Regions from separate parts of the Cereibacter sphaeroides 2.4.1 genome, predicted to be linked through region 2. Evidence: riboswitches for the same ligand, from Rfam matches in the RefSeq annotation. Region 2 holds a riboswitch; the other holds the start of a gene.
The links. Region 2 has a riboswitch for cobalamin ahead of RSP_RS05090 (TonB-dependent receptor plug domain-containing protein). Riboswitches for the same ligand answer to the same signal wherever they lie in the genome.
Positions count from the first base shown of each region.

Region 1: it holds a riboswitch for cobalamin, as region 2 does, so the genes downstream of both, RSP_RS12275 (hypothetical protein) here and RSP_RS05090 (TonB-dependent receptor plug domain-containing protein) in region 2, are expected to answer to the same signal.

Region 1 covers NC_007493.2:2,529,824-2,537,351, reverse strand. Annotated here, with positions in the region: gene RSP_RS12315 (LysR family transcriptional regulator) at 1-122, shown strand, start outside; gene pqqA (pyrroloquinoline quinone precursor peptide PqqA) at 353-433, shown strand; gene pqqB (pyrroloquinoline quinone biosynthesis protein PqqB) at 452-1,354, shown strand; gene pqqC (pyrroloquinoline-quinone synthase PqqC) at 1,351-2,118, shown strand; gene pqqD (pyrroloquinoline quinone biosynthesis peptide chaperone PqqD) at 2,115-2,411, shown strand; gene pqqE (pyrroloquinoline quinone biosynthesis protein PqqE) at 2,411-3,553, shown strand; gene cobD (threonine-phosphate decarboxylase CobD) at 3,621-4,595, opposite strand; gene bluE (L-threonine kinase BluE) at 4,605-5,438, opposite strand; gene RSP_RS12275 (hypothetical protein) at 5,435-5,851, opposite strand; cobalamin riboswitch at 5,939-6,145, opposite strand; gene RSP_RS12270 (endonuclease/exonuclease/phosphatase family protein) at 6,367-7,386, opposite strand; gene RSP_RS12265 (molecular chaperone DjiA) at 7,387-7,528, opposite strand, start outside.
Region 2 covers NC_007493.2:1,026,225-1,033,752, forward strand. Annotated here, with positions in the region: gene RSP_RS05070 (ABC transporter permease) at 1-635, opposite strand, end outside; gene RSP_RS05075 (ABC transporter permease) at 628-1,521, opposite strand; gene RSP_RS05080 (ABC transporter ATP-binding protein) at 1,523-2,587, opposite strand; gene RSP_RS05085 (amidase) at 2,618-4,075, opposite strand; cobalamin riboswitch at 4,208-4,407, shown strand; gene RSP_RS05090 (TonB-dependent receptor plug domain-containing protein) at 4,535-6,370, shown strand; gene RSP_RS05095 (ABC transporter substrate-binding protein) at 6,357-7,217, shown strand; gene RSP_RS05100 (FecCD family ABC transporter permease) at 7,214-7,528, shown strand, end outside.

The DNA of each region.
Region 1 (7,528 bases), 1.5 Mb from region 2:
TCCAGCCTGCGCAGCACCGGACCGGCCGGCACGCGGCCGTCGTCGCGGCGCTGCAGGCGGCAGGCAGCGCCATGCGGCTGCCCCCGATCGAGCCGCTGCCGGCCCTGCTCTCCCGGCCCTGACGCGACCCTGCCTCTGCCTCGCAGGGGCCTGCGCTCCTGTGCCGCCAGCCCCGCCATCCGCCCTCGGCGCCAGTCCGGGGGGGGCGGATAAGCTGTTGCCGCAGCATGGTTTCCGCTGCGCTGCCGCAATAGGCGGCGCCTATCCTCTCCATAGCTGGCGACCATTTGACGCAGCCCCGATAGTCGAAGGAGCCGCCCCGGAGCGGCGCCATCACGGAGGAGGAGATCCCATGGCCTGGAAGACCCCGCGTTACGACGAGACCCCGGTGGGGATGGAAATCAACATGTATTCCTGCGCCAAGCGCAAGTAACGAGTGGAGCCTGCTGCGATGCTTCGGATCATCGTCCTCGGCTCCGCAGCAGGCGGCGGCCTGCCGCAATGGAACTGCAACTGCGCGGGCTGCCGCGCCGCGCGCGCGGAGCCTGCGCTCCGCAACGGCCAGTGCGCGCTCGCGGCCAGCGCGGACGGCGAGAGCTGGTTTCTCGTCAATGCCTCGCCCGATCTGCGCCAGCAGATCCTCGACACTCCGGCCCTGCATCCGCGCCATGGGCTGCGCCATTCGCCCATCGCGGGCGTGATCCTCACCAATGCCGAGGTCGATGCGGTGGCAGGGCTGCTGACCCTGCGCGAGGGCTGGCCCTTCGCCATCCATGCCCATCCGGACGTGCTGGAGGTGCTGGCCGCGAACCCGATCTTCGGCGTCCTGCGCCCCGAGATCGTGCCGCGCCGCCCGATGCGGCCCGAGACGCCCTTCGAGCCCGTGCTGGCCTGCGGACGCGCCTCCGGCCTCACGGTGCGGAGCTTCGCTGTGCCCGGCAAGCCCGCGCTCTGGCGCGAGGAGGAGGGGGCGGCGGAAGGCGACAGCATCGGGCTCGAGCTGTCTGCCGGCGGCCGCCGCGCCTTCATCCTGCCCGGCTGCGCCGAGGTCACGCCCGCGCTGGCGGACCGGCTCGCCGGGGCGGATCTCGTCTTCTTCGACGGCACGCTCTGGCAGGATGACGAGATGATCCGCGCGGGCCTGTCGCAGAAGACCGGGCGGCGCATGGGCCATATCTCGATGAGCGGGCCCGCGGGCGCGATGGCCGCGCTCGATCCTCTGGGCATTTCGCGCAAGGTCTTCGTCCACATCAACAATTCGAACCCGGTCCTGATGCCCGGTTCGCCGGAGCGCGCCGAGGCCGAGCGTGCCGGTTGGTGTGTTCCCGCCCCCGGAATGGAGTTCGTCGCATGAGTCTCGACCTGAGCACGAGCCTGTCGCCCGCCCGCCCGCTGGAAAGCGCCGACGCCATGGAAGAGCGGCTGCGCGAGATCGGCGCGGCCCGCTACCACGACCGCCACCCGTTCCACCACATGCTGCACGGGGGCGAGCTCACCAAGGGTCAGGTGCAGGCCTGGGCGCTGAACCGCTACTATTACCAGTGCACGATCCCGGTGAAGGATGCGGTGGTGATCTCGCGCTTCCGCGACCGCGCCACGCGCATCGAGTGGCGCCACCGGCTCGAGGATCACGACGGCGCCGAGGGGGCCGAGGGCGGGATCGACCGCTGGCTGATCCTGACGGACGGGCTGGGGCTCGACCGGGCCTATGTGGAATCGACCGAGGGCATCCTGCCCGCCACCCGCTTTGCGGTCGAGGCTTACGTCCATTTCGTCCGCGACCGCTCGCCGCTCGAGGCCATCGCCTCCTGCCTGACCGAGCTCTTCGCGCCGAACATCCATGCCACCCGGATCTCGGGGATGCTGTCGCATTACGATTTCATCAATCCGACCGTCATGGCCTATTTCCAGCGCCGCCTGACGCAGGCTCCGCGCGACGCCGACTATGCGCTGCGCTATGTCCGCGATCATGCCCGCACGCCCGAGGAGCGCGCGGCGGTGTGCAACGCTCTGATCTTCAAGACGCAGGTGCTCTGGACCCAGCTCGACGCGCTCCACCATGCCTATGTGCTGGGCCATGTCCCGCCCGGCGCCTTCGTGCCGGAGGAGATGCGATGAGCCGCCTCGAGCTTTCGCCCGAAAGCGTGCCGCAGCTCGCCCGTCATGCCCGGCTGCGCTTCGACCAGAGCCGCCAGCACTGGGTGCTTCTGGTGCCCGAGCGGGTGATGACGCCCGACGAGATCTGCGTCGAGATCCTGCAGGCCTGCGACGGGCAGGAGACGGTAGCGGGGCTGACGGCGCTTTTCGAGCGGAAATATGTGGCCGAGCCCGGCGTCATCGCGCGCGAGGTGCTGGCGTTGCTGCAGGATCTGGCCGACCGCGGCTATCTGATCGACCGGGAGGCCGCGTGATGGACGACCACGCCTTCGCCGCGCCCGCACCGGCCGCCCCGACCGCGCCTGCGCTGCCGATGGCGGTGCTGGCCGAGCTCACCCACCGCTGCCCGCTGCAATGCCCCTACTGCTCGAACCCGGTGGAGCTGGAGGCCGCGAGCCGCGAGCTCTCGACCGAGGACTGGCAGCGGGTGATCGGCGAGCTGGCGGCGCTCGGCGTCCTGCAGATCCATTTCTCGGGCGGCGAGCCGCTGGTGCGGCGCGATCTGGTCGCGCTCGTGGCCCATGCCGACCGGGCGGGGCTCTACACCAACCTCATCACTTCGGCGGTGATGTTCACCCGCGCCAAGGTGGCCGAACTGGCCGAGGCCGGGCTTGCCCATGTGCAGGTGAGCCTGCAGGGCGCAAGCGCGCCGGTGGCCGAGCGGATCGGCGGCTTCCGCGGCGGCCATGCGAAGAAGATCGAGGCCGCCGCTTGGGTGCGTGCCGAGGGGATGGCGCTCACGCTCAACGCCGTGATGCACCGCCAGAACCTCGACGAACTGCCGCGCATCGTCGAGATGGCGGTCGAGATGGGCGCGCAGCGGCTCGAGGTGGCGCATGTGCAGTATTACGGCTGGGCGCTGAAGAACCGCGCGGCGTTGATGCCGACGCTCGCGCAACTCGACGAGGCGACGCGGATCGTCGAGGAGGCGCAGGCGCGGCTCTCGGGCGTGCTCGCCATCGACTACGTGATCCCGGACTATTACGCGGTGCGGCCCAAGACCTGCATGGGCGGCTGGGGGCGGCAGTTCTTCAACATCTCGCCCTCGGGCAAGGTGTTGCCCTGCCACGCCGCCGAGACGATCACCGGGCTCCGGTTCGATTCGGTGCGCGAGGCGCCGCTGGCCGAGATCTGGCAGCGGTCCGAGGCGCTGAACCTCTACCGCGGCACCGGCTGGATGCAGGAGCCCTGCCGGTCCTGCATCCATGCCGAGGAGGATTTCGGCGGCTGCCGCTGTCAGGCCTTCGCGCTGGCGGGCGATGCGGCGGCCACCGACCCGGCTTGCGCCAAGTCGCCGCTCCATGCGCAGCTCTTCTCGCTCGCGGGGGCCGAGGCGGAGGCGGGGGCCGACCGCTTCCTCTATCGCAACTTCTCGGGCGGCACACCGGAGGGCTGAGGCCCGGGCGGAGGCAGCCTGCGGCGCGGCGTCCATGGGGAGATGGGCCCGTTCCCGGAGCGGCCCTCTACCGCATCCCTTCGCCGAAGGCCGCGTCGAGGCGCGCCCATTCCGCTTCGCCACCCGGCAGGCCGAGGCGGATCAGCCGGTCCGACCAGGGGAAGATCCGGCTCCAGATCCGGGCGCGGGCGAGGTGATCCTGCGCCGCACGGGCATCCGGCGTGTCGTAGAGCCGGAAGAGATGCGCCCCGCCCGCCAGCCGCCAGCCCATCCGGGCGGCCAGCGCATCGAGCCGCGGCCCCTCGGCCTCGAGCCGCGCGGTCGTGGTCTCCGCCCAATCTCGGTCGGCCAGGGCCACGGTTCCCGCGGCGATGGCCGGGCCCGAGACCGCCCACGGCCCCGCCATCCGCGCCAGCGCCGCCACATCCTCTGCACTTCCCAGCACGAAGCCCAGCCGCAGCCCCGCCAGCCCGTAGAACTTGCCGAAGGAGCGCAGCACCAGATGCCCCGGCACGCCGGCCTCGGGAGCGAGCGACAGATCGGGCAGCGGATCGCCGAAGCTTTCGTCCACCAGAAGCCGGCCCACGCGGGGCAGGAGCGCCCGGAGGGTTTCGGGCGGGTGGCGGCGGCCGTCGGGGTTGTTCGGATTGACGAGCACGGCGAGATCGGCGCCTTCGAGCGCCGCAAGCTCGCTCACCTCCTCGACCTGCCAGCCCGCGGCGCGGAGGCTTGCCGCATGTTCGTTGTAGGTGGGGCCAAGGACGCGCGCCCGTCCGGGCGGGGTGAGCCGCGGCACGAGCTGGATCGCCGCCTGTGCCCCGGCCACGGCCAGCATCGGCGCCTCTGTGCGGAAGGCCACGCGCGCCGCGGCCAGAAGGCGCGCCTCGGCCGCTGCATCGGGCAGGGCGGTCAGCGCGCGGGCGGGCAGGCGCGGCATCGGATAGGGCACCCGGTTGATCCCCGTCGAGAGGTCGAGCCAGTCCTCGACCGCCCCGCCAAAGAGCGCCGCCGCGCTGTCGAGATTGCCGCCGTGATCGCGCATGGTCCCTCCTCAGGCTCCGCCGATGCGGAAGCGCGTGATGCGGGAAAAGCCCGCGGCCCGCAATGCCCCGGCCGCCCCGCGCGGAACGGCGCCCGGCGGGAAGATCAGCGCGCGGGCGGGGCCGGTGTGGCCGATGGCCCAGCCGAGCGCGCCGAGACCGTGGGCCAAGGCCGCGGTCGGATCCTCCGCCGGGCCGCGCAGCTGAAGGCAGCGCGCGGCCGAGAGGCTCGCGCGGCGCGCCACGCCCGCGAGGTCGGCCGCGCCCCAGCCCTCGAGAAGGTCCGAGATGTCGGGGAAGGCGAGATCGGCCGGATCGGTGCGCCGGGCGGGACCGAAGAAGCCGCCCACCAGCTCCATCGGCGGCAGGGGCGGCAGCTCTGCCAGCACCCGCCCCTCGCGCGAGGCCCAGAGCAGCCGCTCGGGCCGGTCGAACATCAGCGGATCGCTCGCTCCTTCCGAGGCGAGGCAGGCGCGGGCAACGGTGGCCGGATCGGTCACGCCTGCCGCATGGAGGAGCGCCACCCGCGCCGCGGTCGAGGCGCCCGCCCCGCCGCCCGGCGGCAGGTCGAGCGTCAGGCGGAAGCGGCCGTCCGGCGCGGCTCCGCCAGAGGCCAGCAGGTCGCAGAGCGCGGGCAGCGTCAGCATCTGCGCCCCGGGCTGGTCGAGGGCCAGCGGACCCGGCGCCCGGATCGCCTCGGCGCCGAGGCCGGGGCAGGGCAGGGTCACCAGCGCGAGCGGCCCGTCGGGCCCGAGGCGGCCCTGCAGGAACTCGCCCAGATGGCCCGCCACCCGCGCCCGGCGGATCGCCTCCGCAGGCGCCCTGAGGCCCGCCGCCAGCGTCAATGCAGTGCCGCCTCCCGCGGGAGCGGGCGGGCCGGGGCGGCGCGCTCGGGCGCGGGCTCCGGCGCCGAGGCGAGCACCATGGCCGCGGGTTCGGCAGGCAGCGTGCCGGTGAAGGAGCCGCCGCCCTCGATCATCTCGGCCAGCCGCACGAGGCCCGGCGACCAGTCTCCGGGCTCGAGGTCGCAGAAGAGCTGGAGCCCGCCCGCCGTTAGCCGGAAGAGCGCCGTGCAGGGCCGGATGCAGCCCGTGAGCCGCACGCAGCCCTGCATTTCGAAGTCGGGTCCCATGAGCCCTTGGGTGCATCGGGCCGAGCTGGCCAGATGCTCGACCACCGCGAGGCCCTTCAGGCAGGGTTCCTTCCGGTGTCGGCATTCGGTGAGGCTGTAGGTCCGTCCGTTCCGCGTCACGATCATCGCGCCCTCCGCGCATCTTGGGAGCGGGCAGGCGGAGGGGCGGCGCCCGTGCGCACGCGCCCTGCGCCCGGGACACCCCGCCCGGCTGTTACAGGTCCGTCGACGGCAGGTCTCCTGACTCGCGGGTCTGGGCTTGTCCCGCCCTTCCCGGCCTGTCCTGGGCCAGTGGGCATGATGGGACGCGCTCGCCGCCTACAGTTGCGGGGGCAGTCGCGGCTTGGGGCCTGTCAGGCCCGCACCGCATTCCCTCTTCGCCCGGAGCTTCCTCCGGGAACCGTCGCCCGCACCTTCCGTCTTTCCCGCCCCGCGCGCAAGGCCCGCCGGATCGCAGCGGCTGCGCGTCGCGGGGCGCGGGAGGTGGCCGGGCGCAATCCGGCTTGCCGGGGTCGCGCGCCCGATAGGGGCGGGGGCGACGGAATCGTCCTCTCGCCGCGGATGCGCCGCCGGGGAGGGGCACGGTCGAGGAGGCTTTGCCGGCGAAGACCTCCTGGCCTAGAGCGCAGCGCCGGGAGGCGTCAGAGGTCGATGTCGAGCGTGACCGGGAAATGGTCCGAGGCTGCGAGGAGGGCCTGCTGCAATTCGGGGGTGCGAAAGCAGTTCGGATCGTTCAGCGGGTGCCAGATCCGCCAGCGGGGCGATTTCGCCGCCAGATCGGCCGAGACCATGATGAAGTCGAGCAGGGCCTCGAAATACTGCTGTTCCGGGGCGAGCCAGAAGCGGGCCGAGCTGGGCTGGATGCCCACCCGCTGCGTGAGCGCCATGCGCGCGTGGGGCTCGTGCAGGCGCAACTCGGGAGGCTCCTCGAGCCCGAGGACGATCTCGATCCCCGACCGGCCGAAGAGCTTCTCATATTCGTCGAGACCGGGGCCGTCGTTGAAATCGCCCATCACCATCACGCTCTGGTGCCGCGCGAGGAGGCCCGCCACCCGCCTGCGCAGCCAGACGCATTCGGCCAGCTGCTGGCGGCGGTTCTGAATGCCGATCCGCACCGCCTCGGCCGGGTTGCGCGCGCCGTGCGGGGCCTTGGACTTGGCATGGACGCCGATCACCCGCAGCGGATGGCCGTCGGCCCTGAGCGCAAGCTCGAGCGGCGGCTTGGAGAAGCGGATGGCCTCGGGCGTGGCATCCACGTCTATGTCGAAGCGGAACACCTCGTCGAACCGGGGCGCCCTGGCGCTCGACTGCGGATCGTGATGGGCCTCGATGCGCGAGGGGTCGTAGAGGAGCGCGATCTCCTGCTCGGTCTCGCTGGGAAAGCCCAAGACGGCGCGCGAGGCGCGCAGGCCGAAGGTGCGCGCGAAGGTCTCGAGCGCCTTCACCGTCGAGCGGCGCCGGCTCTGGTTCGGCGCCTCGATGACCATGATCGCGTCGGCATCGAGGGCGGTGAAGACGATGCCCAGCGATTCGATCTGGTTGCGGCGGGTGATCTCGTAGCGGCCCGACAGTTCGTTGTCGGTCCTGAGCCGCCCGTGGTCGTCGAAGAGCCCGTTGAACCATTCGACATTGTAGGTGGCGATGCGCAGCGGGCGGGCCATTCAGGCCGCCTGCTTCGCGCTGATCTCCTCCCAGGCGCGGTTGATGTCGACCAGCCGCCGCTCGGCGAGCCTCACCGCCTCTTCCGGCACGCCGCGGGCCACCATCCGGTCGGGATGGCAGTCGCGCACCGCCTGCTTCCAG
Region 2 (7,528 bases):
ATGACCACATCGTCGAGCGAGATGACGAAGGCCAGCATCGCGCCCGCCACGATGCCCGGCGCCATCAGCGGCAGGGTGACATGGCGGAAGGTCTGCCAAGGATTGGCATAGAGATCCGCCGCCGCCGTCTCGAGGCTGAGGTCCATCCCCTCGAGCCGGGCCCGGATCGGCAGATAGGCGAAGGGGATGCAGAAGGCGGAATGGGCGAGGATCAGATAGCCGAGCCCCGAATAGCCGGTGGCGACCTTGACGGTCGCGAAGACGATGAGGAGGGCCACGGCGGTCACGATCTCGGGCACCATCAGCGGCTGGTTGATCGCCACATAGATGAAGGTCTGGCCGCGGAAGGCGCCCCGCCTCGTGGTGCCGAGGGCCGCCATGGTGGCCGCCGACGTGGCGATGACCGAGGCGCTCGCGGCGATGACGAGCGAGCGCGCGGTGGCCGCCTGCACCTCCCGGTTGGCCCAGGCGGCCTCGTACCAGCGGAACGAGAAGCCGCCCCAGATCGAGATGGCATTGGCATCGTTGAAGGAATAGGCCACCAGAGTGAAGATCGGCGCGTAGAGCGCGAGGAAGGCCAAGCCCGCCACGAAGGTCACGCCGGGCAGGCTCGTCACGTCGAAGCTCTTACCCATGGCCGGTCCCCCGGCCCGCGGCGCGGACATAGACCAGAAGCGCCACCATCACGATGGCCAGAAGCAGCATCGAGAGCGCGGCGCCGAGCGGCCAGTTGCGGCCCTGTCCGAACTGCAGCTCGATGAAATTGCCGATCATCATGTTCTTGCCGCCGCCCAGCACCCGCGGCGTGACATAGGCGCCGAGCGAGGGGACGAAGACGAGGATCGAGCCCGCGACGATCCCGGGCTTCACCAGCGGCAGGATGATCCGCCGCAGCACCTGCCAGCGGCTCGCATAGAGGTCGTAAGCCGCCTCGAGCAGTCGCATGTCGAACCGGTCGATCGCGGCGAAGAGCGGCAGCACCATGAGCGGCAGGTAGACATAGGCCATCCCGATCAGCACCGCCGTGTCGGTATAGAGGATCTGGATCGGCCGCTCGATCAGGCCCGCACGGATCATCAGCGTGTTCAGGATGCCCTCGTTGCGGATCACCTCGTTGATGGCGAAGGTGCGGATCAGCAGGTTGGTCCAGAACGGGATGGTGATGAGGAAGAGCCAGAGCGCCCGCCGGTTCGGCGGCCGGGTCGCGATGAACCAGGCGGTGGGAAAGCCCACGGCGAAGGTGATGGCCGTCGTCATCAGGGACAGTTTCACCGAGCGCCAGAAGATCGCGAGGTGGGCGTCGGCGAGCGTCACTTCGTCCGAGAAGATGTCGCGGGTGAAGAGCACCTCGAACCAGGCCTCGGTCGAGAAGGTCCAGATCACGCCGCCATACTGGCCCTTCACGAGAAAGCTGTAGACCAGCACCACCAGCAGCGGCCCCGACGCGGCAAGGAGGAGGATCACGAGGGCCGGGGCCGACAGAAGCCAGCCCGTCCGCGCGCGCTTGGTCTTTGCCCCCATGTCAGTCCCCCAGCAGCTGCACGGCGCCCGGTGCAAAGCGCAGGCCCGCGGGCTGGCCGGGGGCGAGCCCCGGATCGCCCGAGGCGCTGCTCTGCAGGCGCGCCACCACCTCGGTCCCGTCGGCGAGGGCCAAGTGGCAGTGGGTGTCGGTTCCGAAATAGACCAGATCGCGGATCGTGGCGGGCAGGGCGCCCGGCTCGTCGGGGGCCACGAGGCGCACCTGCTCGGGGCGCACGGCGACCGTCACCCGCCCCTCGGGCCCGCCTTCGACCGCGAGCTCTCCGCCCGCATCGAGCGTGACCCGCCCGCCCGCATGGCGCGCCGGCAGGAAATTCGTCTCGCCGATGAAGCTCGCCACGAAGCGGTTGGCCGGGCGCGTGTAGATCTCGCGCGGCGGGCCGATCTGCAGGATCCGGCCCGCGCTCATCACCCCGATCCGGTCCGACATGGTCAGCGCCTCCTCCTGATCGTGGGTCACGAAGACGAAGGTGATGCCCGTCTCGTGCTGGAGCCGCTTCAGCTCGATCTGCATCTCCTTGCGAAGCTTCAGATCGAGCGCCGAGAGCGGCTCGTCGAGCAGGAGCACCCGCGGCTGCGGCGCGAGCGCCCGGGCCAGCGCCACCCGCTGCTGCTGCCCGCCCGACAGCTGCGCCACCTTGCGCTGCGCCAGCGCCTTGAGCCGGACGAGCGCCAGCATCCGCGCCGTCACCGTCTCGATCTCGGCGCGCGGCTTGCCCTGCATCCGGAGGCCGAAGCCCACGTTCTCGGCCACCGTCAGATGCGGAAACAGCGCGTAGCTCTGGAAGACCGTGTTGATCGGCCGGCGGTTCGGCGGCAGGGCGGTGATGTCGCGCCCGTCGAGCAGGATCGCGCCGGAGGTCGGCGCCTCGAACCCCGCGATCAGCCGCAGAAGCGTGGTCTTGCCGCAGCCCGAGGGGCCGAGCAGGGTGAAGAACTCGCTCCGCCGGATCCCCACCGAGACATCGTCCAGCGCGCGGACGGCCACCTCTCCCTGTCCGAAGGCCTTGACGACATGGCGGGCTTCGACGGCATCGGGTTCGCTCAAGGACGGCCTCCCATCGGGTGTGGCTTGAGGTTAGGCGGCGCCCGGGCGCGAAATCAACGGCGCGCGCAGCCTTTCGACCAAAGGGGCAGGCCTGCGCCCGATCCACGGCGCCGCCCGCTCGATTTCTGCGCAGAGCGCGATCAGCTCCTCATCGGCGCCGAAGCGGGCCGCGAGATGGACGCCGATCGGCAGGCCCCCGGCGCTCATGCCGAGGGGCAGCGAGGCCGCGGGCTGGCCCGAGGCGTTGAAGACGGCGGTGAAGGGGGAATAGGCGAAGACGCCCTCCGTCCCGTGCGCGAACCGGCCGACGCGCGCCGGCGGTTCGGCCAGAGTGGCCGACAGGAGGATGTCGATGCCCTCTCCCGTCTCCGGGTCGAAGACCGCGGCCATCTGGCGGCCGAAGGCATGGATCTGGCCCACCGCCTCGAGATAGCGCTCGCCCGGGATCTCGGCCGCGCGCCGCATCGCGCCGAGCGAGACCGGCTCGACCAGCCCCTCGGGCGCGCGGCCCTTCAGCGCCTTGCGGATGCCGAGCGCCGTGCCGCAGGCCACGATGTCGGTCCAGGCCTCCATCATCATCGCCACATCGGCGCGGGGCAGGCAGGGGCTGACCGTATGGCCCAGGCTCTCGAGCAGCCGTCCCGCCGCCTCGACCGCGGCCCGCACCTCCGGGTGGATGGGCGCGCCGGTGAAGGTCGTGTCGCAGATCCCCACGCGCAGCCGCCGCGGCGGGCGGCCGATCGCATCCGCATGGCCGCGCAGGAGCGGCGGCGCCCAGTAGGGCGCGCCGGGATCGGCGCCCGCGCAGGCGTCGAGCATGTGGGCCGTGTCGCGGACCGACCGGGTGAGGAATCCGTCGATGGCCATGCCCGCCCAGCCCTCGCCCGCATAGGGGCCGTCAGGCAGGCGCGCGCGGGTGGGCTTCATCCCGAAGAGCCCGCAGGAGGAGGCGGGGATGCGGACCGATCCGCCCCCGTCCGAGCCATGCGCCATGGCCACGATGCCCGCGGCCACCGCCGCGCCCGCACCGCCCGAGGAGCCGCCCGACGTATGCTCGAGGTTCCACGGGTTGCGGGTGGGCCCGCCGTAGACGGCCGATTCCGTGGCAGGCCCGATGCCGCCCTCGGGCGAGGTGGTCCGCCCGAAGGTCACGACGCCCGTGGCCCGGATCCGCTCGAAGATCGCCGAATCGCGCGGATAGCGCGTATCCGCCAGCAGCCGCGAGCCGTTGTGCGAGGGGAAGTCCACCGCCTCGCATCCGAGATCCTTGAGCAGGAAGGGCACGCCGCGGAAGGGCCCGTGCGGCAGGCCCCGAGCGATGCTCCGCCGCGCGGTCTCCTCCTGCACCAGCACGACGGCATTGAGCGCAGGGTTGACAGCCGCAACCGCGTCGAGGGCCGCATCGAGAAGCTCCTCGGGCGATGTGTCGCGGCGGGCCACGAGGGCCGCGAGCCCGGTGGCATCCTCGGCGCCGAAGCTGCGGAACATGTCTTTCCTCCTGCTTTTTTCCCCTCATGCTACGGTGGAGAGTCGCATCCGGTCCAGTCCTTTTTTCGCGGCTTTCCGCAAGGGGCGGCCAACCCGCCGCGGCACCGCCGCTTGACAGGGCCGTCACTTGTCATATTGAGGAACGGCTTCGGTTCCGGCGTGATGGCCGGATGAAAAGGGAACGCGGTGCGGGGAGATCTCCCCAACTCCGCGGCTGCCCCCGCAACTGTAGGCGGCGAGCGACGACCGACGGCGCCACTGGGATGTCCCGGGAAGGCCGGTCCGAGCTGCGACCCGCAAGTCAGGAGACCTGCCGGAGCGATCACCCTTTCCTGCGCGCGGGGCGCGTGCGGGAGGCGGACCATCCGCTTCAGGTGACGGTCACCGTCGGCGGAGGGGCATACCCTTTCCAAGGACATTGCAGGTCGGATCCGGGGGTCGCCCGGACGGAAGGGACAGATGAAGAAGACAGCCGCCTCGCTCCTCACCCTCATGGCCGCAGCCCCGCTGCAGGCTCAGGACATCGCTCTCGACGAGATCCTCGTCTCGCCGAGTCTCGTCGCCACCGAAACCAGCCGCACCGGCGCCACGGTGGATGTGGTCACCGCCGAGGACATGCAGGCCACGGGCGAGATCTCGGTGAGCGACCTGCTCGCGCGCCTGCCGGGCGTGTCCTACACGCGGAACGGCGGGCTCGGCGCCACGACGACGCTCCGGATCCGCGGGCTGGGCAGCGCCTATCAGGCGGTGCGGATCGACGGCATCGACGTGGCGGACGCGTCCGGAACCAAATCCGAGTTCGACTTCGGCTCGCTCACCGCCGGCGGCATCGACCGGATCGAGGTGCTGCGCGGGTCGCAATCCGCGATCTACGGCTCGGAAGCCGTGGCGGGCGTCATCGACATCGCCACCTACCGGCCGCGCGATCCGGGCGTCAGCGGGCAGCTGTCGCTCGAGGGCGGCAGCAACCGCACCTTCACCGGCGGCCTCTCCACAGGCCTTCTGACCGAGCGCGGCGAGCTGGCCTTCAGCGTGGCCCGCACCGTCTCGGACGGGATCTCGCAGGCCGCCTCGGGCACCGAGCGCGACGGGTTCGATACCACCTTCTACGCCCTCTCCGGTGCCTACGACCTGACCGAGGACCTGCGGATCGGGGCCGCCTTCATCGCGCGCGACTCCGATCTCGACATCGACGGCCCCGGCGCGGGCGGGATCGTCGACACGGACGACCGGGCGCTCAGCCGGCTGAGAGGCGGCAGGATCTTTGCGGATCTCACCCTCGGCCAGGTGCAGAGCGTGCTCGCCTATGCCGCTACCGACACGCGCCGGGAATATCCCGGCGGCTATATCGAAGTCTACGAGGGCGAACGGCGCGCGCTCTCCTACCTCGGGACGGTCGAGGTGGGGCTGGCGAGCCTCTCGTTCGGGGCTGAGCGCACGAAGGAGAGCTTCAGCAGCGACACGGATGAGGGCGATCTCACCACCGACTCCGTCTTCGGCGAGGCGCGCCTCGCGCTCTCGCCCGATCTCGATCTGTCGCTCGCGGCGCGTCGTGACGACCCGTCCGACTTCGACGGCAAGACCACCGGGCGCGTGGCGCTGGCCTGGCGGCTGGCCGACGACCTGATCCTGCGCGGCGTGGCCGGAACCGGCTTCCGCGCGCCGTCGCTCTACGAACGGTTCGGTCCCGAAGGATCCGACCGCCTCGGGCCGGAATCGAGCCGCAGCTACGAGCTCGGCCTCGAGAAGCGGTTCGGCAGCGGTGCGACCGTTCAGGCGACGCTCTTCAAGACCGATGTCACCGACCGCATCGTCTATCTGGACGGCGCCGACTTCTGCGCCTCGCCCTGGGGCTGCTACGATCAGCTGGACGGCGAGACGCATAGCCAGGGGATCGAGCTGTCGGCGCGCGCGCCGCTCGGGTCGGAGTGGGAGCTCTTCGGCAGCTACACCTACACCGACGCCTCCGACGAGGCGAACGGCACCGAGACCCGGGCCGTCCGCGTGCCGCGGCACGACCTCGTGCTGGGCCTCGAGGGGCAGATCGCCGACCGCACCCGCGGGATCCTCACGGTGCAGCATATCGCGGATGTGATGGATACGACCGGCTACCTGCAACCCGATGCCCCGCTCGATGACTGGACGGTGGTGAATGCGACGGTTAGCTACGATCTGAACGACCGGGCCGAGGCCTATGTCCGGGTCGAGAACCTGTTCGACGAGGAGTATCAGACGGTGCGCGGCTATGCCCAACCGGGGCGTTCGATCTTTGCGGGCCTGCGTGCGCGCTTCTAGGCGCCTCGCCCTGCTGCTGGCGGCCACGCTTGCCGCCGCCGCTCCCGCCGTGGCCGAGGCGCCGCGGCGGGTGGTGTCGATCAATCTCTGCACCGATCAGCTTGCCATGATGCTCGCGGCGCCGGGACAGCTTCTCTCGGTGTCCCATCTTGCCACCGAGCCGCAGATCTCGGCCATGGTCGAGGAGGCGCGCGCCTATCCGGCGAACCGGGGGCAGGCCGAAGAGGTGTTCCTCATGCGCCCTGATCTGGTGCTGGCAGGCACCTTCACGGCGCGGCAGACTGTCGATCTGCTGCGCAGGCTCGGGATCGAGGTGATCGAGCTGCCGCCCGCCAATGCCTTCGCCGACATTCCCGACCAGCTGCGCACGGTGGGCCGGGCGCTCGGGCGCGAGGCGCGGGCCGAAGAACTGGTGGCCGAGTTCGAGGCGGACCTCGCCCGTCTCAGGGTGGATCTGCCGCCCGTGCGGGCGGCGCTCTATTACCCGCGGGGCTATACCACGGGTTCGGGTACGCTCGCCGACGCCATCCTGCGCCATACCGGCTTTTCCAATGTCGCGGCCGAGCTCGGGCTCGACGGCGGGGGCGACCTTCCGCTCGAGCGGCTGGTGATGGCGCAGCCCCAGATGATCGTGACCTCCTCGCCCTATCCCGGCGCCTCGCGGGCCGAGGAACTTCTGGACCATCCCGCGCTGCAGGCGGTGCGCGAGGAAGCGGGCTCGGTCGAAGTGTCCGACGGCGGCTGGATCTGCGGCACGCCCGCCGTGCTGCAGGCGCTCGAGGTGATGGGCGCGGCGCGGCGGAGCCTCGCCGAAGTCCGGCTGACGGAACTGGACGGGCCGCGGTGAGATATTCCCTCCTTCTTCTGGCGCTGGCGCTTCTGGTGGCCCTGCTGTTCCTTCTGTCGCTCCTCGTGGGCCCTGCGGCACTCGGCTTAGGCGAGTCGCTCCAGGCCCTCGTCACGGGTCAGGGCGAGGCGGTCGTGCTGGTGATGCGCGAGATCCGCCTGCCGCGTGCGATCCTCGGGCTGACGGTGGGGGCGGTGCTGGGAATCTCGGGGGCGGCGATGCAGGGGTTCCTGAGAAATCCGCTTGCAGAACCGGGGCTTGTGGGCGTGTCTTCATCCGCCGCTCTGGGCGCGGTCATCGCGCTCCAGACC